3 regions of the Arthrobacter sp. UYEF3 genome follow, and region 2 is predicted to be linked to each of the others. Evidence: riboswitches for the same ligand, from Rfam matches in the RefSeq annotation. Region 2 holds a riboswitch; each other region holds the start of a gene.

Region 1 (7,605 bases), on a different contig from region 2:
GGTGGGGATCGTGATCCTGGCCCACAGGCTCTTCCATGTGCTGCGGCACCGGCAGCATGCCGGTCCGGCGCCGACGTTTGACTACGAGGTGCACCCACTGGGCGGGGCTTCCTTGGACCGCCGCGAGGGCGCCGCAGCGACCGGCCGTGCCGGCCCCCCAGGGACCGCCGGCCAGAGCGGGGCAGCCGACGCCGGTAACGGCGGCCAGGCCGGGGGCCGCCGGCATCCGGGTGATAGTTTTTACCCATGCGCACTCTTGTTGTGGACCACCCGCTGGTCGCCCATAAGCTCACCGTTCTGAGGGACAAAAACACCCCGTCCCCGGTCTTCCGCCAACTCACGGAGGAGCTCGTCACGCTCCTGGCCTATGAGGCAACCCGGGACGTCCGCACCGAACCGGTGACCATCGAGACGCCGGTCAGCACCACCATCGGCACGGCGTTTACCAAGCCCACCCCGTTGGTGGTCCCCATCCTGCGGGCGGGACTCGGCATGCTGGAAGGCATGACCAAGCTTGTCCCCACCGCCGAGGTGGGCTTCCTTGGCATGGCCCGCGATGAGGAGACCCTGGACATCATCACCTACGCCGAGCGTCTGCCGGAGAATCTGACCGACCGGCAGATCTTCGTCCTGGACCCGATGCTCGCCACCGGCGGCACGCTGCGAGAGGCGATCAAGTTCCTCTTCAAGCGCGGCGCCTCGGACGTTACCTGCATCTGCCTGCTGGCCGCACCGGAGGGTCTGGCTAAGCTGGAAGAGGAGCTCTCGGACGCCAACGTGACTATAGTGCTGGCCTCGATCGACGAGAAGCTCAACGAGAAGTCCTACATTGTCCCCGGCCTGGGCGACGCCGGCGACAGGCTGTACGGCATCGCCGTCTAAGCAACAGCGTGGGGTTCCCGTGGACTGCGCCGGGGTCTAGCCTGAGCCCATGGACTGGAAACTTGAACTCGTGTTGGTCCCCGTGTCCGATGTGGACCGAGCCAAAGATTTTTACGTAAACAAGGTGGGCTTCAACGCCGACTACGACGAGCGCCCCTCGGACAGCATGAGGTTTGTCCAGCTGACGCCGCCGGGCTCCGGTTGCTCGATTGCTATTGGCGAGGGCCTCACCGATGCCCCGCCCGGCACCGCCCCCAGCCTGCAACTCGTGGTCAGCGACATCCAGGCCGCCCACCGGCAGCTCAAGGACAACGGCGTGGACGTCAGCGACGTCGACGTCCAGGACTGGGGGCAGTTCGTCTACTTCGCCGACCCCGACGGCAACAAATGGGCTGTGCAGTACATCCCCAGCCGCCCGAACGGCTGACCGCCCGCTCCCCGGGGGCGTCGCCCCGGGCGGGCACACGCGAGGCCCCGGATCCGGTGGATCCAGGGCCTCGCCATCGGTTTATAGGCTTCCGGCAGTGCGGCTCAGTACCAGTTATTCGCATAGTGGAAGTTCAGGGCGCCGCACGGTGAGCCGTAGCGCTCCTGAACGTACTGCAGGCCCCAGTTGATCTGGGTCCGGTAGTTGGTCAGGTAATCCGGTCCCGCGCTGGCCATCTTTTCGGCCGGCAGGGATTGGACCACGCCGTAGGCGCCGCTGCTGGCGTTTGTGGCGGTGGTCCTCCAGTCGGATTCCCTGGTCCATAGCTTCAGCAGGCACTGCATCTCACTTGCCGCCCAGCCGTGGGCCGGCAGCTGCGCGGCGGCATACGCCTGTGCGCCGGCGGGATCGTCGACGGCGACCGGCTGCACCGGTGCCGGCGGAGCCGCGGGGGCCGGGGCAGCGACAGGGGCCGGGGCCGGCGGAGCGATAGGAGCCGGGGCAGGGGCCGGCGGTGCTGCCGGGGCGGGAGCTTCGGCGGGCTTGTTCTCGGAGGCCTGTGCCTCCACGCTGACTGCGGAGGGGGATGCAGGGATGTTGCTGCCGAGCCGTTCGAGGTCCAGAAGCTGCATCGAAGCCGCCTTGGAGGCTTCGGCCGGGTGGGGCGCGGTGCCGGAGGCCTGACCCGCGGCTCCGACTCCGAGCAGCACCGCGAGGGCGGTGGCCACGACGAGGGCGCGCTTGCCTTTGGACGGTACGCCGACGGCGGGCCGGGCACGTTTGCCTTTGCCAGCGGGCCGGGGCCCGGCCGGGCGCGGTGCCGGCTCGGCGCGGTGGCGCGCGGCATCGGCTTCGAACGTCTGTTCAGTGCCTTCTGGGCGTGATTGTGCCTTAAAGTCAGTCATATTCGCCTCTCAACGCCTACGGAGTAGCTGTCGGGTTCGGATGTGAAATCCGGCCGCACGGAATCGCGTCGTGGCGGCTCGACCCTAAGGGTGCATGGATGCAGGATGCCCGGGAACTCTGGGTCCCCCGTCTCTGCCTGGTCCATCGGAATCCGGGAAGCGGCAGAGTGTGGCGTAAGTCCGGATGTGCGGCCAGATCGACTGGCGCACCCTAAAACGGTACCTGACTTCGAGCCAGAAGTCACATTTCGGTAACGACGTCTCCTGGAAGCGGCGTGGCGGCTTGTCCTATGGCGAGGCCTGGGCGGCCAGTTCGACGGGACCCCGCCCGGTGCACGTTGCCGAACGTCGAGTCTGCACGGAACCGTCGAATCGGCGGGTGCGCGGTCCCCGCATACCCCGCGCCCGCCTACCCTGCCAGCAGGTACACGCTGGTCCCGCCGATGGTCTGGGCGTCGAAGTTGGCTGCCACCCAGGAGGCGATCCGCGCGGCGTCGTCGGAACCGCTTTGGCCCTGCATCATGCGGCCCGCAATGAAGTAGTGGATTTTCCAATCGGCCACGTACTGCTGGAATTGCTTGAGCGTTGGGGCAGGGTCGGTGCCGTTGAACCCGCCCACGGCCATCACGGGCAGCCCGGTGGCCAGCTGGTAGCCGGCGGCGTTGTTGGATCCGACGACGGCGGCGGCCTAGGTGAAGTTGCCGGCGCCTGCTTGCAACGCCGTCGCGAGGGTAGCGGACGGTGTGCTGGCCCCGAGCAGGCCACCCATTCCGCCCGCCGCGCCTCCGCCCGGCACCGGTGGACGCGCCGTTGAGGTTCACTCCCGGGGTGCCGCCAAACGCGCCGACGCCGCCAAGGACCGCCGGGAACCCGGCCCCGCCCCGGGCGGCCACTGCCGGACCGGCGCTCACGATCGAGCCGCTGTGAGCGGTCGAGGCGGTCGACAACGAGTAGGACAGCGGGTCCGGCCAGGGCGGCGGCGACAGCGAGCACCGCCGTCGTGCGCGCCACCAGCCCATAGGCCGCCGGGCCGCCCGGCCTGAGCCCTGCCGCCTTGAAGCCCGGCACCGCGGAGGCCAGCACCGCGCCGGCGGCGGCGAGCGAGGCCAGCAGGATCACCCAACGCAGCCATGGAACGTATGCCGGCGTGCGGCCAAGGAGTTCGGCGGCCATCGCCCCGGCCGCCAGGAGGGCCGCGGCGAGCACCGTAGCCGCCGCGCGCTGGTCCCGGCGCTGCCAGAGCAGCACCCCGCCCAGCCCCGCGAGCCCCGCGATGCCGGGCGCCAGCGCCGCCATGTAGTACGGGTGGATGATCCCGGCCATGAGGCTGAACGTCAGGCCGGTGACCGCCACCCAGGAGCCCCAGATGATGACCGAGGCCCGCACGGCGTCGGTCCGCGGGGCCCGCCTTCCGAGCCAGAGCAGTCCCGCCCCGAGCAGCAGCACCGCGGGCAGCAGCCAGGCGATCTGGCCGCCGAAGTCGCTGTTGAAGAGCCGGAACGGTCCAGGGGTACCCCAGGCATTGCCGCCGCCCACGCTCCCGGTTTCGTCGCCGTTGAGCCGGCCCAGGCCGTTGTAGCCGAGAGTCAGTTCCAGGATGGAGTTGTTTTGCGAGCCGCCGATGTACGGTCGGTCCGCTGCCGGGATGAGTTCGACGGCGGCCAGCCACCAGCCGGCCGCGACGGCCATGGCCGCGCCCGTGGCGAGGAGGTGCAGGAGGCGTCTGCCCAGCCCCACCGGTGCCGCCACCAGGTAGGCCAGGGCGAAACCGGGGACAACCAGCAGGACCTGCAGCTGCTTGGTAAGGAAGCCAAAGCCCAGGAGCGCCCCGCCGAACAGGAGCCAGCGCAGGCGGGCGTCCTGGATGGAGCGCAGCACGGCGTAGGCGGCCGCGGTCATCAGTAGCACCAGCAGGGCGTCCGGGTTGTTGAACCGGAACATCAGCACGGCCACCGGGGTCAGTGCCATGACAGCTCCGGCGAGCAGCCCGGCGCGGTGGGCCAGTCGTGCATCGGCCGTTGCGGGGGCGGCGGCCCGGCGGACCGCCAGATAGACCAGCCAAGCGGTGCCGACCCCCATGAGTGCCTGGGGGACCAGGACGCTCCAGGAGCTCAGGCCGAAGAGACGTACAGACAGCCCCATCACCCACAACGACGCCGGCGGCTTGTCCACGGTGATGGCGTTCGCGGCATCGGAGGAGCCGAAGAACCAGGCCGCCCAATCCTGCGAGCCGGCCTGTGCCGCGGCGGAGTAGAAAGCGTTGGCCCAGCCGGAGGCGCCGAGGTTCCACAGGTACAGTCCGGCCGTGGCCAGCAGCAGGGCCGCCAGTTCCAGTCGTGGCCGCAGGTTCCGGGTGCCGCTGCGACGGGCGTCGACGCGACGGCTGCCGGCGACTGGTGACTCCGCGTCGGCGTGGCGGGGATTCAAGGTGTGGGTCATGGCGGCCTAGACCCCCAGCTTGTAGACCGTGGCGGTGCCTACGGTCTGGGCCCGGTAGTTGGCCGCTACCCACGCGGCGACCTCGGAATTGCCGCCGCGGCCCCCGCCAAGGCCGCCCATCCGGCCGCCGGAGATGAAGTAGCCGATCTCGCCGCTGCCCACCATGGCCTTGAACTGGTCGAGTGTCGGGTAGGGGTCGCCGCCGTTCCAGCCGCCGAGTGCGATCACGCTGGTGCCGGTGGCGAGTTCCAGGCTAGCGGCCTGGGTGGCGCCGGAGACAATCGCGGACCACCTGGCGCCGGAGGACTTCAACAGTGCGGCCAGCTCCGGCGAGGCCGTTTCGCCGCCGGGGGCACCGCCGGCAGCACGTTCGGGGGCCCCGCTGATGCCGCCGAACGAGCGGTCGCCGTCGGCCCGGCCGGCCGCCCCGAAACCGCCTCCCATAGTGGAGGCGGCGGGCCCGGACGTGGGGATCGAACCGGAGTGCGGCTGGGCGGTGGTCGCCAGCGTCCAGGCGGTGGTCCCCAGCCCGCCGGCCAGCAGGGAGAGGATCACGATGCCGGCCGTGGCTGTCCTTTGGAGCCGGGCCGGGAGCGCCGCCAGACCGTCAACCCGCAGGAGCAGCGCCGCGGCAGCCAGCACGCCCAGCACGACGGCGAGGACGCGTAGCCCGGGAAGCCAGGCGGGGTCGCGGCCCAGGAGGACCGCGGACCAGGCCGAGCTGGCGAGCACCGTCACCGCCAGGATGATCCGCGCCGGCCAGTAGGCGCGGCCCCGCCACAATTCGGCGACGCCGATACCCACCGGGGCGGCGACCGCCGGAGCCAGTGCCACGGCATAATACGGGTGCACGGTGCCGCTCATGAAGCTGAAGATGACGGCCGTGACAACCAGCCAGCCGCCCCACAGCAGGAGCGCCGCACGGGTTCGTGAGGTGCGGGCCTCGCGCCGGGTGAACCACAGCCCGGCGAGCAGCAGAATCAGCGCCGCCGGCAGCAGCCAGGACACCTCGCCGCCGAAACTGGTCCCGAACATCCGCGTGATCCCGGCCGTGCTGCCGAACCCGGTGTTCCCGGTGCCGCCCGGGCCGCCGGCGTTCCCGCCGAAGTTGCCGCCGAAGTTGCCGCCCACGTTGCCCCCGAAGTCGCCTCCGGCGGGTATGCCCCCGACGGACCCGGTGATCCGGCCCAGGCCGTTGTAGCCGAAGGTGAGTTCCAGGAAGCTGTTGGTCTTCGACCCCGCCATGTACGGCCGGGCCGAGGCCGGGGTCAGCTGGAACAGGGCCACGTAGCTGCCGGCAACGACGGCGATCCCGGCGGCGGCGCCCAACAGATGCAGGAGCCGGCGGCGGAGGGTGGTCGATGCTGCCCACAGGTAGGCCAGAGCCAGCCCGGGCACGATCAGGAAGCCCTGCAGCATCTTGGACAGGAACGCCAGCCCGATCACCGCGCCGGCCGCGGCGAGCCACTTCCAGCCGGCCTTTTCGATGGCCCGGGTGGTGAGGTAGGCGGCCAGCTCCAGGCACAGGGTGAGCATAGCGTCCGGGTTGTTGAACCGGAACATCACGGCCGCCACCGGGGTCAGCGCCAGGGCTCCGCCGGCGAGCAGGCCGGCCGCCGGCCCGGACACCCGCTTGACGGTCAGGTAGAGAAGTCCGACGGCGGCCACTCCCATCAGCGCCTGGGGAATGAGCATGCTCAGTGCCGAGAAGCCGAAGATGCGTCCTGCGAGGGCCGGGATCCAGAGCGCGGCCGGGGGCTTGTCCACGGTGATGGCGTTGCCGGCGTCGAGTGAGCCGAATAGCAGCGCCGTCCAGTCCTTGGTCCCTGCCTGGATCGCCGCCGCGTAGAAGGAGTTGGCGTAGCCGGTGGCTTCCAGGTTCCACAGGTACAACACGGCGGTGACGGCCAGAAGCAGGGCTGCCGACGGGCGCACCCACCGTGGCTGCGGTCCGAACAGTAGGCGCTCGCGGCGTCCCCGGGCTGCGGGCGGCCCGGGTGTTGTGGGCTGGGACTCGGCCGGACGATCTGTTGTCGGCTGGGCCGTCGCGGTGTCGCCGGGTGCCCAGGCGGGGCTTGGCTGGGCACCGGGGGTGGGGCTGATCGTGGCGGTCATTTACTGGGCCGTTTCTGTGTGGGGGAGGGAAGCGTCGGCGGCGTCGGGCACCGGTAGGTCGGAGCTGGCCCGGCGCCGGAAGACGACCAGCCGGAAGAGCAGGAACTTGACGGCCGTGGCGGCCAGGTTGGCGGCGGTGACCATGATCAGTTCAAGCCAGCGGTCCGGAGTCCCGCCGGAGGCGTGGACCAGGAGGAGCGCCCCGGAGGTCAGGGCCAGCCCGATTCCGAAGACCAGCAGTCCCTCAAAGTGGTGGCGCACGGCCTGGCTGCTGCCCTGGATACCGAACGTGAAGCGCCGGTTGGCTGCGGTGTTGGCTACGGCGGTGATGAGCAAAGCGAGGAAATTGGCCAGCTGTGGGTCCATAATGCCGCGGCAGAACAGGAAGATCAGCAGGTATGCCAGGGTCGAGGCCACACCGATGCTGCCGAAGCGGACGAGCTGCCCGAAGAGACTCCCGCCGGGGCTTTGTTCCTGGCCGCGTGAGGAGGCCGGGAGAGGGCCGCGGGCCAGGGCTGCGCGCAGTTCGGGAACGGGAATCCGGCCGGAGACCAGGTCCCGGCTGAGCCTGGCCATGCCGCGCAGGTCCGCGAGCGCGGTTTGGACGATGTCCACGCTGGAATCCGGGTCGTCGGTCCAGTCCACCGGGACTTCGTGGACGCGCAGGCCGCACTTCTCGGCCAGGACCAGGAGCTCGGTGTCAAAGAACCAGGCGTTGTCCAAAGTGTAAGGGAGCAACTGCCGGGCCACGTCCGCCCGGATCGCCTTGAAGCCGCACTGCGCGTCGCTGAAGTGCGCACCCAGGAAGGAGTGCAGCAGGAGGTTGTAGCTGCGCGA
Region 2 (7,605 bases):
GCCGCCGCGGCGGCCGGCGCGGCCCCTTTGGCCGCCGGCGCCAAAGCAGGATCCAAGCCACCCTACGGCGTCCCCGTCTGGCGCACCGGCAAGCCCGACGCCTTCCTGGCCGCCTCCGTCGACGTCGCGCGCGCCGCTGTTGAGGGAATCGCCCCGGCGGAACAGGTCGGCCGGCATCTGGCCGCCAAGAGCGAGGGCGACCGTTTGGTCACGCACCTTTTCGAGTCACTCGTTCCCGGTTACGGCGGGTGGCAGTGGTACGCCGTGTTGACGCGCAATTCACGCTCCAAGTCGGTCACGGTCGACGAGCTGGGCCTGCTGCCCTCCGACGACTCCATCCTGGCTCCGGAGTGGGTTCCGTGGGCCGAACGCGTGCGCCCCGAAGACGCGCAGCAGGAGGACACCGCAGAGACCCCGTCCGGGGAAGCCGCGGCGGACGATGACGACTCAGAGGATTTGTCGGCGCAGGATTCCCCGTCCGCGGATGCCGCGGCGGAACAGGCTGATTGAAACGCCGCCGAGCCTACTGACAGTGACGCCGACACCGGGGGAGGCACGGGCATGAGATCCACCTTCCAATCGCTGGGTGTCCTGAACTACCGGATCTGGTTCGTCGGCGCCCTGGTCTCCAATATTGGAACCTGGATGCAGCGCACCGCGCAGGACTGGCTGGTCTTCGACCACCTGACCGCGCAGGATGCCGGCGCCATGGGCGTCACGATGGCCCTGCAGCTGGGCCCGCAGCTTTTTCTCGCCCCCATCGCGGGGCTGGTCGCCGACCGCTTCAACCGCAGGACGCTACTTGTCCTGACACAGTCCGCGATGGCCCTGCTCAGCGCGGCCCTCGGCGTCCTGGTGCTCTCCGGAGCAGCGCAGCTCTGGCACGTCTACGTCTTCGCCCTGCTTCTCGGCGTCGTGTCCGCCGTGGATGCTCCGGTGCGCCAGACCTTCGTCTCCGAACTCGTGCGCGACGACTACCTGCCCAACGCCGTCGCACTCAACAGCGCCTCGTTCAACGTGGCGCGGATGATCGGGCCGGCCGTGGCCGGTGTGCTCACCGTGGCCATCGGGCCCGGCTGGGTCTTCCTGGTCAACACCGTGACGTTCCTGGCCCTGCTCCTGAGCCTGGCCAAGATCCCCACCGCCTCGCTGCGGCAGTTGCCCCGGGCCGCCCCGGGCAAGGGCCGGATCCGCGAGGGGCTGCGCTACGTGCGCTTCCGGCCCGACATTGTGGTGGTCCTGGTGGCGGTGTTCATCGTCGGAACCCTGGGACTGAACTTCGTCCTCTTCATCGCGGCCATGGTCGGCACCGAGTTTGGCCTGGACGCCAGCGCCTTCGGCCTGATGAACTCGATCATGGCGATCGGCTCGCTCGCCGGTGCGCTGCTCTCGGCCGGGCGCGGGAAGCCACGGATGCGTGTGATCTTCGGGGCGGCCGGCGCCTTCGGACTGACCTCCGGCATCGCCGCGCTGGCGCCGGACTACTTCTGGTTCGGCGTCGCACTGGTGCCCGTCGGACTGTTTGCAATCACCATGATGACCAGCGCCAACGGCTACGTCCAGACCACCACGGACCCGGTCATGCGCGGCCGGGTGATGGCGTTGTACATGGCGATCTTCATGGGCGGCACCCCGATCGGCGCACCGCTGGTGGGCTGGGTGGCCAACGTCGCCGGCCCGCGCTGGTCCATGGGCGTCGCGGCCGCCGCCGGGGTGTCGGCCGCGCTGATCGGGATGGCCTGGATTGTCCGGGCGAAGCACCTGCGGATCGGCTTCAACCGCCGTGCCCGGGGGCTGCGGTACTTCCGGGTCGTCCCGGCGGGTACCGCAACGACGGACGGCGTCATCCGGGTGGATAACCCGGACGACGCCGTCGACCGCTGACGCGTCCCTGCCGGGACCCCGCCGGTGTTAGTGCTTGAGCTCGCCCACCACAAAGTCGATGCACTCGAGCAGCGCGGAGACGTCGGCGGGTTCGATCGCCACGAAGGTGGCGATGCGCAGCTGGTTGCGGCCCAGCTTGCGGTACGGCTCGGTATCGACGACGCCGTTGGCGCGCAGGACCTTCGCGATGGCGGTGGCGTCAATCGAGTCGTCGAAGTCGATCGTGGCGATGACGTTGGACCGGTCCTCGGCCTTGGCCACGAACGGCGCGGCGTAGGAGGATGCCTCAGCCCAGCGGTAAATGCGTCCGGCCGAATCGGCGGTCCGCGCGGCGGCGAAGTCAAGGCCGCCGTTGCTGTTGAGCCACTGCACCTGCGCATCCAGGGTCACCAGGGTGGCCAGCGCCGGCGTGTTGTACGTCTGGTTCAGCCGCGAGTTATCGATCGCGGTCTGGAGGTCCAGGAAGTCCGGGATCCAACGCCCGCTGGCCTTGATCCGGGCGGCACGCTCCAGGGCTGCCGGCGAAAACAGGCCAAGCCACAGTCCGCCGTCGGAAGCGAAGTTCTTCTGCGGCGCGAAGTAGTAGACATCGGCCTCCGCCACATCCACATCCAGACCGCCGGCCGCGGAGGTGGCGTCGACCAGCACGAGGGAGCCCTCGTCCGCCCCGGCCACGCGCTTGACCGGGGCGGCGACACCGGTGGACGTTTCGTTCTGCGGCCAGGCATAGGCGTCAATGCCGGCTTCGGCCCGCGACCCTGGGCGGGTACCGGGCTCGGACTTGATGATTGAGGATTCGGCCAGGAACGGCGCCTTATTGGTGGCCGCGGCGAATTTCGAGCCGAACTCGCCGAAGGACAGGTGCTGCGCCTTGTTCTCTACGAGTCCGAAGCTGGCGATGTCCCAGAACGCCGTGGAACCGCCGACGCCGAGGACAACCTCGTAGCCTTCTGGGGCGCGGAAGAAGTCGCTCAGCCCGGTCCGGACCGACCCCACAAGGTTCTTCACCGGCGCCTGGCGGTGCGAGGTACCCAGCAGCGTTGCCGACGCCGCCGACAGTGCCTCCATCTGCTCCGGACGGACCTTTGACGGGCCGGCGCCAAACCGTCCGTCCTTGGGCAGGAGGTTCGCGGGGATGGTGATGCTGGTGTCGCTCACAGTGGCTCCAATTTTCGGCTGGGTGCGTGGCGGGGCTCGGACGGATCCTGGGCAGGTCTCGTTTCGGCCCTGATTTATTCTGCCCGACGGGCCCGGCCGGGCAGGAAATACGTCCGTCATAGTCCGGTCACTGAGACGTCAAACGTTCGGCCCCGGGACCCGGTTAGCGGCGTGCGACCGGGCGGCGACCCGAATTATCCGGAGTAATTCAAAATAGGCTAGGCTGTCCGGTGACGTATGGCGGATCTCGCCCGGGCGCATCCTGCGCGCTGTACGGTGGGAATGACGCAAGGACGGCGCTCGAGGAGCTGAGCTGAATGACGGATCTGATCGACACCACCGAGATGTATCTTCGGACCATCCTGGAACTGGAAGAAGAGAACATCGTCGCCCTCCGCGCCCGGATTGCCGAACGGCTACGGCACTCCGGCCCCACCGTTTCCCAGACCATCGGCCGCATGGAACGGGACGGCCTTGTGGTGGTTTCCGGGGACCGGCATCTCGAACTGACCGTAACGGGCCGGAAGCGCGCCGTCGGTGTCATGCGCAAGCACCGCCTGGCCGAGCGGCTGCTCGCCGACGTCATCGGGCTTGACTGGGCCTATGTCCATGAGGAAGCGTGCCGCTGGGAACACGTGATGAGCGAGCGCGTCGAACGGCGCATTTTCGATCTGCTCAACCACCCGACCGTGTCACCCTACGGAAACCCGATCCCCGGCCTCGCCGAACTCGGCGGCCTCCCGGCGGCGGAAACCACGGACGGTGTGGTTAACCTGCTCGACGCCATGGCCGGCTACGGCGCCGATTCCCGGGTCACCGTGAGCCGGCTGGCCGAGCCCATCCAGGTGGAGCCGGAGCTGCTGGTTCAGCTGGATGAGGGTGGAATCCGTCCCGGCGCCAAGGTGTCGCTGGAACGCGTGGGGGAGTACATCTCGGTGCGGGTGCCGGACTTCGAGGGCGCCCTGGAGCTGCCGCCCGAGGTTGCGGCCCACGTGTTCGTTACGCTCGGGTAACCTGGCACGGTAATTCTCCCGGGGGAAGCCCGGAAGTTGTCCACAAGTGAGATCACGGATTTATTACCGCGCGGCTTGATCCCCTATAGTTGAGCACTAGCACCGATACTAAAGCGTTACCGGATCCGAAGCCGAGCTCTGCCAGCGGATCAGTACACGAGTCACTTTCTGGCAGAGGCGGGGGAACCACTTCCGGCTGTTGATCCAACAGCCTTGGGGTGAAGTCCGCTAGCGGCAAGCAAACTCCACGAGGGGTCCCTTCGACTCCTTTGTGCCTGGATGCCTGCTCCGGCGGACCGGGTCTTTGATCTCTCTGACCCGAATCCGACAGCTAACTTCGCAGGCTCTCCAGAGAGGAACCGTACTTGACCATCCAGACCGTCAGGGGCCGCCGTCGTGCGACCGGTCCCGCTCCCGAGCCGCGCCCGGCCGACGTCCACTACGCCGAGCGCCCGCGCGACGCGCGCCGGGACGAACGCCGCGGACGCCGGAGTCCGCTCCGGCAGATAGCAGACTTCGCCACCGTCAGCGGCGTTGGACAGAAGGCCGGCATCGCACTGGCCTCCACCGGACTGGTCCTCACCGTCGCCGTTCCGGCCACCGGCCCCGTAGTGGCCGCCGACGCCGCCCGCGCCGGCTCGGTTTCTGCCGGTATGCAGCCTGAAGTGAAGGCCGCGGCCGCGCAGATCGACTTCAGCCGCACCGCCGTGGGTACCAAGGTCGACCCGGACGGCAAGCTCAAGCAGTTGCTGGGCGCCCAGTCGGCCGGCACCATCACCCGGGCAGCCTCCGCCGGCAGCCTCGGAGCGCCGTTGGATTCCATGGTCACCGCCTCACCGTTCGGCTACCGGGTCAGTCCCATCACCGGGGCCGTCGGGGAATTTCACCGCGGTCAGGACTACGCCGCCCAGTGCGGCACCGCCGTGCACGCCGCAGCCAGCGGCACCGTTACTTTCACCGGCTGGCACCCTTACGGCGGCGGAAACCGCGTCGTGATCGACCATGGCAACGGCCTGGAGACCACGTACAACCATTTGTCGTCCTCCAGCGTGCGGGTGGGCCAGCAGGTCTCCCGTGGCGATGTGGTGGCGATGAGCGGGACCACCGGCGCCTCCACCGGCTGCCACCTCCACTTCGAGGTAATGGTCAACGGAGAAGTTGTTGACCCGCTGGGCTGGCTCTAAGCCGAGCCGATGGACGACTCGCATTTCTGTGACTCGCCGTGATCTGAATGTGACATTGAGTCCCGACTGCTGTACCGTAGGAAGCACGCCAACTTCTCCGAAGTTGGCGCTCTTGAGTGGATTGCCTAGCTCTGCCACCGCTCAAGGTCCGTTCGCATTACATCGTCTGGCAGGGGCGGGGGAACCAATTTTGGTCTTCGCAAGAAGGCCTTGGGGTTAAGTCGCAAAGCTTCCCAGGAAGCAGCGCGGCCGGGTGACTCCCATCCGAATCCGACAGCTCACCTCGTAGGCATTGGGAGAGGCTACTTTCATGTCTTCACGCCACAATGCTGCGCGTTTTCGCGCTGGCGCGGCTCAATTGAGCCCGCTGCACTCCATGCTCCGTGTTGCCCTTGCCGGCGCCCGGACCGGATCGCACACCGCAGTTCCCGCTTTTGGCGCGTCTTCGCAGTACACCCTTCGCTAAAGAAACCCGTTTCGGGGCGATCCGGCGTACCCCCAAGATGCCGGAGCGTACTCAGTGCCGCCTGTACAACAGCGCGGACACAAGGCTCACGAAAGAGAGAACTGAATGACTACTCGTGCAACTGCACGCCACCGCGCGGAGGTCACCCAGACCAACTCGCTGGCTGTTATTGCCAAGGCCGTCGGCGAGAACGCCGGTGGCATGGGTCGTCAGGCCGCGGTTATCGCTGCAGCCTCCGGCCTGGTCCTGACCAGCGGTATCGCAGCCAACGCTGCCGAGACCAACGTTCAGCGCGAATCGACCTCCGCTTCCGCCATGGAAGTACAGTCCACCGCACCGGCCACGATCTCCGCGGCCTCCAGCATCGCGATCTCCTACGACAAGACGTCCGTCACCACGGCCCCGGCTCCGGTCGTCGAGGCGCCCAAGCCCGTCGTCAAGGTTCAGGAAGCTGTCGCTTCCACTGATACCGCCGCTTCCAACGGCACCGCGGCCCGCGGCGCCGCGGCCACCGGCACTCCGGCAACCGCCTCCCCGGCAGCCAAGGCTCCGGCTGCTGTCAGCGGCATGGGTGCTTCGATTGCTGCGGCTGCCTACGCGCAGATGGGCGTTTCCCAGGACTGCACCATGCTTGTCACGAACGCGCTGGCTGCGGTGGGCATCAACTACCACGGCTGGCCGGCAGGATACCTTTCCCTGGGCCGTACGGTAAGCGCCGCCGAGGCGCAGCCGGGCGACATCGCCTACTACCAGAACGGCGGCATGGGCATGGCCCACATCGCTGTCTATGTCGGCAACGGCATGGCCGTCCACGGCGGCTGGAACGGTGGGACCACCGCGCTGTACAGCGTCAACGTCGGTTCCGGTCCGGTCTTCATCCGCGTCGGCGGCTAACACCGGCTAAAACGCAGCCCGACTCCGGCCGTAAGCATTCTGAAGGACCCCTGCCCCCGGCAGGGGTCCTTTGCGTTGTGGCCCCCGCCGTCCGGCGGCGCACGGAAATCCCGCCGAGGAAAAAATTCGGCAATCCGGGCCTTCGGTGTTTACTCTTGTGGTGTCGATCCTTAGCCCGACCATGCAGAGGGCAGCCGGCCCTCGTGCCCCTGGCGGGTGCGGCCGTGAAGAGGTATGCGGATGCGCACTCTCGTTCTGAATGCTGGATATGAGCCGCTGGCGGTAGTCACCTTCCGCCGGGCGCTGGTGCTTGTGCTGACTGGAAAGGCCAGCGTGGTGGCCGAAGGGGACGACCCCGTGGTGGGTCCACAGGACATCCTCGGCCGCCCGACGGTTATCCTGCTGAACCGGTACATCAGGCCCCGCTACAACACCCTGACGGCGGTCAGCCGCAGGGGAGTTCTGCGCCGGGATAATCATCGCTGCGCCTACTGCGCCAAGGCGGCCCACACCATCGACCATGTCCAGCCCAAATCCCGGGGCGGTGCGGACACGTGGGAGAACCTCGTCGCTGCCTGCCTGCGCTGCAACAACGCCAAGGGTGACCACACGCCCGCCGAAATGGGCTGGAAGCTAGGCTTCGTTCCGGGGCCGCCGAAGGGCACCATCTGGCAGATTAAGGAACTGGAGAAGCCCACCCCGGCCTGGGACCCGTTCCTTCTGCCCGAATCGGCGCACTGAGCCCGGCGCACTGAGCCCGGCGCACTGAGCCCGGCCCCGGAGGACCTGTCACAGCAGCTGCGGCTAGGCTGGGCGAGTGGAATACGACGCCGTTATCCTCGCCGGGGGCCGGTCCTCCCGGCTTGGCGGCGTGCCCAAGTCCCAGTTGACGGTCGACGGCGCCACCCTGCTTGAGCGGTCACTGCAGGCGGCCCGCGGCGCCCGCAGGACTGTCGTGGTGGGGCCGGATCGCGGCGGACTCCCGCCGGGAGTGCTGGGCTGCCGG
Region 3 (7,605 bases), on a different contig from region 2:
GTCGCGGGCGTTCGTCTTCATGCGGGTCTCCCAGCGTCCGTACCTCTGCTGGCCAAATTTTGCTGACATGCCGCCGGTGGTGCCGGCCGCATCGCCCTTCACCGTTGCCACCCCACTGGACACTGACCAGGCCTGCGGGCTGCGGACGCCCTTCCCGGCCTGGCCCGGACCGTCAAGGGCATCTTACTTGGTGGCGTCCGGCGCGCCTGCGTAGGAGAATTCGTCGCCCGCCAGCACAGTGCCCCAACCGAGGGTGGCCGCGGCCTGGACACCGTCGACTGCCGGGTCGGGAGGGACAGACGGCGCCGCGGGGGCCACCGTCGTGTGCGGGACCACCGGTCCGGCGGGCGGAGCATTCGAGGCTGTTGCTGTTGCTGTTGCTGTTGCTGTTGTTGCGGACGCGCTGGCAGGGGCCGTAACGACGGCGGCCGTTGGGGGCGTCGACGGGTCGGCGGAGAACGACGCCGGGCTGCCTGCCCCGTCGGGTCCGGCGGTGCCCTGCGTTGACGCAGCGCTGCATCCGGTCAGCGATAAAGCGCCGAGGGAAACGGTAACGGCAATTTTTTTGAACAAGTGATCCCTTCGGGATATTGAATTGGTGCCAGCCCGGCAGGGGCCCGACGGAGCATCCGAGGCCCCGCAGGCGGGCCTGCGCCCGGGACCAGCCGTCAACGTTACGCGATCGTGACCTTTGTTCGCAAAACCGCAGCCGCGGTCCGATCACGCTCGGACCGGCAGTTGGTCTGCGGCAGGCGGAACAAAATAATTGCTCGCCGCCGCATCCGGGCAGCACCCCCGGCCGGTAGTAAGGGTGTAAGCAAAAAACGCCCGTATCCGGGCCTCAATGAGGAGTTCAAGATGCGTAAATCATTTTCTGCCGCCGCCGGAGCCCTAACGCTGCTGGCGGGGCTTGCTTTTGCAGCCCCGGCGCAGGCAAGCGAACAACGCCACGAGCACGACACAGCAAAACTCTCCGTGTTACACGGCGTGCCCGGACTCACCGTGGACGTCTGGGTCGATGGAAAGCTGACGCTGGATCATTTCAAGCCGGGAACCTTGGCAGGTCCGCTGGACGTCCCTGCGGGAGACCACGAGATTGCCATCACCGGGGCGGACGCCACCAGCGCCGACAATCCTGTGATCGGGCCCGTGGAAGTGGATCTGAAAGCAGGCCGGGACTATACAGCCGTGGCGCACCTGACGGCTGACGGTGAGCCCACGGCCACACTCTTCAAGAACGACACGTCCGCGGTCGGTGACGGCGAAGGCAGGCTGACGGTGCGGCACGTCGCCGCGGCACCCGCCGTCGACGTCCTCGCCGGCGGAACCCCAGTGATCGAGGGCCTTGAAAACCCCGGCCAGGAGAAGCTAACGCTCGACGCCGGTACCATCTCCGCCTCCGTGACGGCGGCCGGCAGCACCGAGGCGCTGATCGGACCGGCGGATGTAAAAATCAGCGAGGGGACTAACACGATAGTTTACGCTTGGGGCAGCCTGGCCGACCACAATCTCGGCATTGCCGTGCAGGTGGTGAAGCTGTCACGGCATGACGACTGAGCGGCCCGGGTGCTGCTGCTGAGTGGGCGCCCGACGGGTGGCGGGGCCGCGACGATTGCGGCCCCGCCAGCCGCCCCCCGACCTCTCCGCCATTGCAGTGCTGCCGGCGCCGGGGAATAATGACGTTCCACGGGTCTCATTTCCCGCTCTAAGGAGCACCGATGGAGACTGCCGATCGTGAATGGAACGTTGACATTGACCAGGCCTTCGCCGCGGGGGAGGAGCGAGCGCTCGCTGATGCCTACCGAATGCTCGCGCCTCTTGTCCATACGCTGGCCTTGAGGGCGTTGCGCGAGCATAGTGCCGCCGACGACGTTACTCAGGAGGTCTTCATCCGCGCTTGGAAGTCGCGAACCAGTTACCGCCCGGACGCCGCACGGTTGCCCGCCTGGCTGATCGGAATCACCCGGAATGCCATTACCGACGCCTTGTCTGCCCGCTCCCGTCGACGGGACGTTGAAGGGGCCGCCCTGCAGTTGGTCAACGATCCCGCAGCCAGCCCGGGCAGGCCGACCGCCGACACGCTGGCGGACCGCCTGACACTGGACGACGAACTCGAGCGGCTGGGCAACCCCCAGACAGCCATCATGCGGCTGGCGTTCTACGAGGATCTGACCCACGACCAGATCTCGTCCCGGCTCAACCTTCCGCTTGGCACGGTCAAGAGCCATATCCGTCGTAGCCTTGCCCGGCTGCGGTCCCGGTTGGAGGTGGAACATGGATCATCCTGACGATGATCTCCTCGATCTGCTGGCGCTGGGTGAACGGCCCGCCAGCGAGGCGGAGTCGGTCCACCTGGACAGCTGCAATGAGTGCCGGGCGATGCTCAACGCGCTGCAAAATACCGTGTTTGCAGCGACGATCAATCCGGAACACGTGCAGCTGGAGGCGCCGGGCAGCCATAACTGGGCCGCTATCCATCAGGCACTGGGGCTGTCCCCGGCCCTGGCCGGGGATCCGCTGCTGCGCCCGCCCGCGGTCATCGCCGGGCGCCCCTACGAGGGCACGGCCCGCGGGGGGCTCCACGCTGAACCGAGGCCGCTCACACCCGATACCCGGCAGCCTGGCAGGCGCAGGCCGCGGCACAGCCCGCGCGGACGGTCGTGGGTCCTGGGCTTGGCGGCGGGGGTCGCGCTGGGCGCCGCCGGCGCGTGGACGGCATTGACCTTTCTTGGCTCCGCCGAGCCGCCGGTGTCAGCCCCGACACCACCGCCCACGGCGGCAGTCGTCGCTGAAGCAGCACTGGGTCCGCTGGCGGGGCACTCCGCCAGCGGCACTGCGCTCGTGGAGAGGCTCCCGGACGGAACCCGGCAGTTGATTATCAGCCTTCCCGAGGAGAAGCTCACGGGTTTCCGCGAGGTCTGGATGGCATCCGCGGATCTGTCCAAGATGGTCAGCCTGGGGGTCCTGGGCCAGGGACCGGGTGCCTTTGTCATCCCTGGCGGCCTCAACCTGGCCGACTATCCGGTGCTCGACGTTTCCAACGAGCCCTACGATGGGGATCCGGCCCACTCCGCGGAGAGCATCGCGCGGGGGAAGTTCACGGTGGCGGGTTGACCGGGACGAGCCCCGCCGTGAGGCGACGGCGGCGCAGACACGACAAAATGGACCCATGAGCGATGCCGGCGACTTCATTGACGGGGCGCTGCAGAATGAAAGCTCATGGCAGCGGGCCGAGGAAGCGCAGGCCCGTTTTGGTCCGGAACTGAAGTGCTACGGCGCTTCGGTCGGCGCGGTCCGCGGCACGGTCCGGGACGCGCTCCGCCGCTACCGGATCCTGGGCCGCGACGAACTGACCGCGCTCAGCTCGGAATTGTGGGCGGTCCCCGTCTTCGAACGGCGCCTCGCCGCCGTCGTGCTCCTGCAGTCCTGTGTGGCCATGCTGGACAACTCGGACCTGACCCGGATCGAGGGCTTCGTGCGCGGCTCAGGGTTCCGCGAGCTGGCGGATCCACTGGCGGTCGACGTCGTCGGACCGCTCATCGCTGGCCTCGACGGCGCCCGCAGGAGCCGTTCCGAGGCGGTCCTGGAGCGGTGGCGGAAGGATCCGGACCCGCGGCTTCGGCGTTCGGCTGCACTGGTGCGCGAGGCGATTGATGCTGCCAGTGGCCTGGCGTCCCCAAAGCGCTCCCGGCCGGGTTAGATGGCGGGACGGCGTTCCACCACGGCGTACGCCCTGCCGTCCAGGAACTGCCAGCCGGTCACCACCATAAAACCGAGCGAATCCACCCGGTCGTTAAGGACGTGGATATCGAAGCCGCCGTCGCGCGGTTCGGCGTCCCAGGTGGCCACATGGATTTCCCTCTCCTCGAGAACCAGCAGCTCGGTATTGACGTCAAAGTCCCCCTGCGGCTGATCGGTCAACTGGCAGATTGCGACACAGGGGCTGTTCATGAGGACCTCCACTCGGTGTGCGCTTAATGCCTTTATCCTATGCGTGCCGCATATCGGCGAACTAGGGATATTCCCCGCAACGACACGCCTGCGTTACCTGAATGTGACATTGCCGCCCAACTCCGTTACCGTTGTTGGGTGCCTGTTGTATCCGATACGGGCGCTCCCGAGCCGATTGCCTAACTCTGCCGCGGCCCGGGATCCGAATGCAACCTTCTGGCAGGGACGGGGAAACCACATTCGACCTGCAATTTTGACAGGTCTTGGGGTGAAGCCGCACAGCGCCCGTTCTGACGGGCCCGCGGCCGGGTGCCTCCCATCCGAATCCGACAGCTCACCTCGCAGGCATTGGGAGAGGCTACATACATGTTCTCAAGCACTACTGCTGCGCGCCATCGCTCCGACGCCACCGCCGGTCGGTCCTCAGCATTTTCCGTGAAGTCAGGCACCATCGGCCGCCAGGCCGCAGTAATCCTTGCAGCCTCCGGACTCGTCCTCACCAGCGGCATGGCGGCCAACGCCGCCGCTGCACCGGTACAGCTCGACGCAGGCCCCGCATCGAACGTTGACGTCACCAGCAAAGTCTCGACGCCGGTCACGGCCGATTCCGCCGTGCAGGTCAGCTTCGACCGTTCTGCCGTCGCAACGTCGCCGGCTCCCGTAACCGAGCAGCCAGCCGCAGTCCCGGCAGTCGCCGTTGCCGCGACCGTCGCCGTTGCGCCGGTCGCGGTGCAGGCTCCGGCCGCACCCAGGATCACCGCTCCCAAGATCACCGTACAGGCGGCCCCGGCGAAGGCACCGGCCCCCGCGGCGGCGGCCGGTGGCGTCAATGCCGCCATGCTCGCGTCCGCCTACGCCCAGATCGGCATCATCCAGGACTGCACCGCCATGGTGGAGAAGGCCCTCGGCGCGGCCGGTCACCCGGTGGGCGACCTCGGTCCCCAGCAGTTCCTGGGCCACGGGACCGTAGTGGCAACCCCGCAGCCCGGCGACATGATCGTCCAGGCCGGCCACGTCGGCATCTATGCCGGCAACGGCCAGGTAATCAGCGGCGGCATGAACGGAACCAACCAGACCATCGTGCACCCGCTGTCCTGGCTGACCGCCACCGGCGGCGTGACGTTCGTCCGCGCCTAAAGCGTAATCAGGGCTGAAGAACCCCTCTTCACTGGCCACTGGCCGGCTGTCGTTAAGACAGCCGGCCAGTGGCCTTTGTCGGGCTGGAGTACCGCAGCAACACAACCCCGTTGCCAAACGTCCGGGTCTCGACGAGCGTGAGCGGGGTGGTGCTGTCCGCGGGTTTGAACAAGGGTGTCCCGCGGCCAATCAGCACCGGATGAACGTAGATCCAATACTCGTCGATGAGCCCGAGCCGGCGGAAGGAGTCGGCCAGGTCGGCCCCGCCAAGGGCCAGGTCACCACCGGATTGGGCCTTCAATGCCAGGACGTCATCGACGACGACGTCGCGCACCACTGTGGAATTCGCGCCGGCACCCTCGAGGGTCCTGGAATAGACAACCTTGGGCATCTCCCGCCAAATTCCGGCGAACTCGACCATGGACGGCGTGCTGGACGGGTCGTGGTCCGCCGTCGGCCAGAAGGCGTCCATCAGCTCATAGGTGACGCGGCCCTCCAGAAACGCGTCCATGCTGCGGGATCTTTCGTTGAAATGGCTGTGGAGTTCCTCGTCCACCATGTGCCAACCAATGTCCCGGTTGTGACCCTCCACGAACCCGTCGAGTGATACCTGCAGTGCCAGGATGATCTTCCGCATGGCCTGAGCCTACGCGCCGGCTGCCGGCGCGGAAAAATGGCACTGGGCCCCGCAATCAGCAAGATGCTGCCGGTCTGTTGTCCGCTGATGCTGGCAGCATCGGTTGGAGCCAAATTCGGCAACATCATGCCGGCTAGTGCCAACCGTACGGCCCTTGCCGCGGCTGCCGCCATCCGGCTCGAGGAGTTGCTGCAGCAGGCCCGTCAGGCCGATGAGCAGCAGCAGCGCGCCCGCGAGTTTCGGGCCGGTGCTTCTTGAGCTGAGTGACTTCCTCACCACGACGCTGCATGGTGGGCGCCCCGCACTGATTTCCGAACTCAGTGCTTGGCGCCTTTGGCCGCTACCGGCACGGCGAACGACTTGGCGGCCCTCGAGCCTGCAGCGGCGCTAGCGGCGATGGTGACCAAAGCGCCCAGGAGCAGCGCGGCATCTTCCCCAGGTTGCAGCACATGGAGTTGGTTGCCAATGCTGGCTGCTGCCACGGGGACGCCCAGCTGGGCAGCCGAGATGACGCCCAGCGGCAGGGGGACCCCAAAGGCCCTTAACCCGGCGTGGAGCAGCACCGTCCCGAGCCCCAAAGATAAGCCCAGGAAGATCATGTCCGGATGCCCGGCGAGGTCACGGAGGTTCAAGGAGGCACCCAGCCACACGAAAAAAATCGGGCCCAGGAAGCCGTCGCTGACGCCGAAGAGCTGCCGTGCCAGCCGCCGCGGTTCGCCGACGGCTGCCACCGCCAGGCCGAGCGAGAACCCGGCCAGCATTACCGAGACGTGGCCGAAGCTGGCGACCCCGGCCAGCGCGAAGAGCAGAACCAGCTGAATGCGCAGCTCCAAGGCAAACTTGCGGTCCTCCGAGAGCCGGTGCATGCGCCGGCGGGTACCGCTGCGCTCCAGCGAGCGCAGCGCGAAGAAGAGCGCCACGGCGCATGCCCCCACAGCGAGCGCTCCGAGGGCTGCGCGGCCGGCGTTCGGGGGGTCCACCGCCAGCGGCAGCGCGACAATGCAGGCGATGTCAGCCAACGCCACCTGGGCGGTCATGGCCACCACCTGCGGCCCGCCCAGGCGCAGGGAATCGACAATCGGGAGGACCAGCGCGGCCGATGAGGAGGCCAGCAGCACCACGTAGAGCGGACCGTGTCCGGTGCCAAACGCCAGGCCCATGCCGGTGCCGATGACCACAGCCGCGATGGCAGCGATCACGGCCCGGCTGAAGCCTTTGCCGAGAGCAGAGCGGATCTGGGGATCCCTCACCGGCACGCGGCTTCCGGCCACAAACATCATCAGCGCAAAACCGATGTTCGCCAGCAGGCTGAAACTGGGATCCGCCGGATCGACCAGAGCGAACCCCGTCCGCCCGATCACGATGCCTGCCAGCAATTCGCCCAGGACCACCGGCAGGCGCCAGCGGACCGGCAGTGCGAGCAGGGGACCGGCCAGGGCGACGACGGCGATCAGCGCCAGGGACAGGAATGTCACCCTGCGCCCGCCCCGGCGGTTCCGCGGGCTGCCACGGGCGCCAGCTTCACAGGAATGGGAGTGTTCTCGTCGGTGAGATAGGAAGCGCAGACCCGGTGGTAGCCGTCGGCGATCTGGGCCGCGATGCCGGAGCGGAGGTCGCCGCGGACCATCAGCACCGGCGAGAGCTTCTTGCCGGCCGCTATCTTGGCAAGATCCGAGGCGACGTGGGGGTTCTCCTTTGTCAGCAGCGGCAACCCCGACGCGCGCAGGATGTCCTTCGCCAGCTGGTGGGTGACCGGGAGGCTGCGCAGAGCCTGCACGGTGGCAGCGGCGCTGACATCGTCGGTAAGCAGGGCAAGATAACGTTCCGCGGCCGGGTAATCGTGTTCCTGGGGTTCCGAAAGCCAAATGACGGATGCCGCC

Evidence for each region. A riboswitch is a leader RNA that binds a small molecule or an ion and turns the genes downstream of it on or off. The one in region 2 is predicted to bind cyclic di-AMP.
Region 1: another riboswitch for cyclic di-AMP. It lies ahead of ABIB14_RS12970 (aggregation-promoting factor C-terminal-like domain-containing protein); the one in region 2 lies ahead of ABIB14_RS01920 (M23 family metallopeptidase).
Region 3: another riboswitch for cyclic di-AMP. It lies ahead of ABIB14_RS16020 (hypothetical protein); the one in region 2 lies ahead of ABIB14_RS01920 (M23 family metallopeptidase).

Annotation. Positions count from the first base shown of each region.
Region 1 covers NZ_JBEPNK010000018.1:13,592-21,196, forward strand. The annotation lists gene ABIB14_RS12955 (phosphatase PAP2 family protein) at 1-301, shown strand, start outside; gene upp (uracil phosphoribosyltransferase) at 247-882, shown strand; gene ABIB14_RS12965 (glyoxalase superfamily protein) at 932-1,309, shown strand; gene ABIB14_RS12970 (aggregation-promoting factor C-terminal-like domain-containing protein) at 1,414-2,214, opposite strand; cyclic di-AMP (ydaO/yuaA leader) riboswitch at 2,213-2,382, opposite strand; gene ABIB14_RS12975 (mannosyltransferase YkcB-related protein) at 2,624-2,839, opposite strand; gene ABIB14_RS12980 (ArnT family glycosyltransferase) at 2,839-4,653, opposite strand; gene ABIB14_RS12985 (glycosyltransferase family 39 protein) at 4,660-6,768, opposite strand; gene ABIB14_RS12990 (bifunctional glycosyltransferase family 2/GtrA family protein) at 6,769-7,605, opposite strand, start outside.
Region 2 covers NZ_JBEPNK010000002.1:94,458-102,062, forward strand. The annotation lists gene ABIB14_RS01900 (DUF3027 domain-containing protein) at 1-510, shown strand, start outside; gene ABIB14_RS01905 (MFS transporter) at 562-1,884, shown strand; gene serC (phosphoserine transaminase) at 1,912-3,042, opposite strand; gene ABIB14_RS01915 (iron-dependent transcriptional repressor DtxR) at 3,360-4,055, shown strand; cyclic di-AMP (ydaO/yuaA leader) riboswitch at 4,205-4,416, shown strand; gene ABIB14_RS01920 (M23 family metallopeptidase) at 4,421-5,239, shown strand; cyclic di-AMP (ydaO/yuaA leader) riboswitch at 5,376-5,545, shown strand; gene ABIB14_RS01925 (NlpC/P60 family protein) at 5,811-6,599, shown strand; gene ABIB14_RS01930 (HNH endonuclease) at 6,840-7,340, shown strand; gene mobA (molybdenum cofactor guanylyltransferase) at 7,417-7,605, shown strand, end outside.
Region 3 covers NZ_JBEPNK010000028.1:1,519-9,123, reverse strand. The annotation lists gene ABIB14_RS16055 (glycoside hydrolase family 16 protein) at 1-69, opposite strand, end outside; gene ABIB14_RS16050 (hypothetical protein) at 184-573, opposite strand; gene ABIB14_RS16045 (DUF4397 domain-containing protein) at 859-1,557, shown strand; gene ABIB14_RS16040 (RNA polymerase sigma factor) at 1,719-2,288, shown strand; gene ABIB14_RS16035 (anti-sigma factor) at 2,275-3,114, shown strand; gene ABIB14_RS16030 (DNA alkylation repair protein) at 3,170-3,700, shown strand; gene ABIB14_RS16025 (hypothetical protein) at 3,697-3,951, opposite strand; cyclic di-AMP (ydaO/yuaA leader) riboswitch at 4,128-4,313, shown strand; gene ABIB14_RS16020 (hypothetical protein) at 4,318-5,088, shown strand; gene ABIB14_RS16015 (dihydrofolate reductase family protein) at 5,141-5,725, opposite strand; gene ABIB14_RS16010 (hypothetical protein) at 5,762-5,983, shown strand; gene ABIB14_RS16005 (cation:proton antiporter) at 6,043-7,200, opposite strand; gene ABIB14_RS16000 (hypothetical protein) at 7,197-7,605, opposite strand, start outside.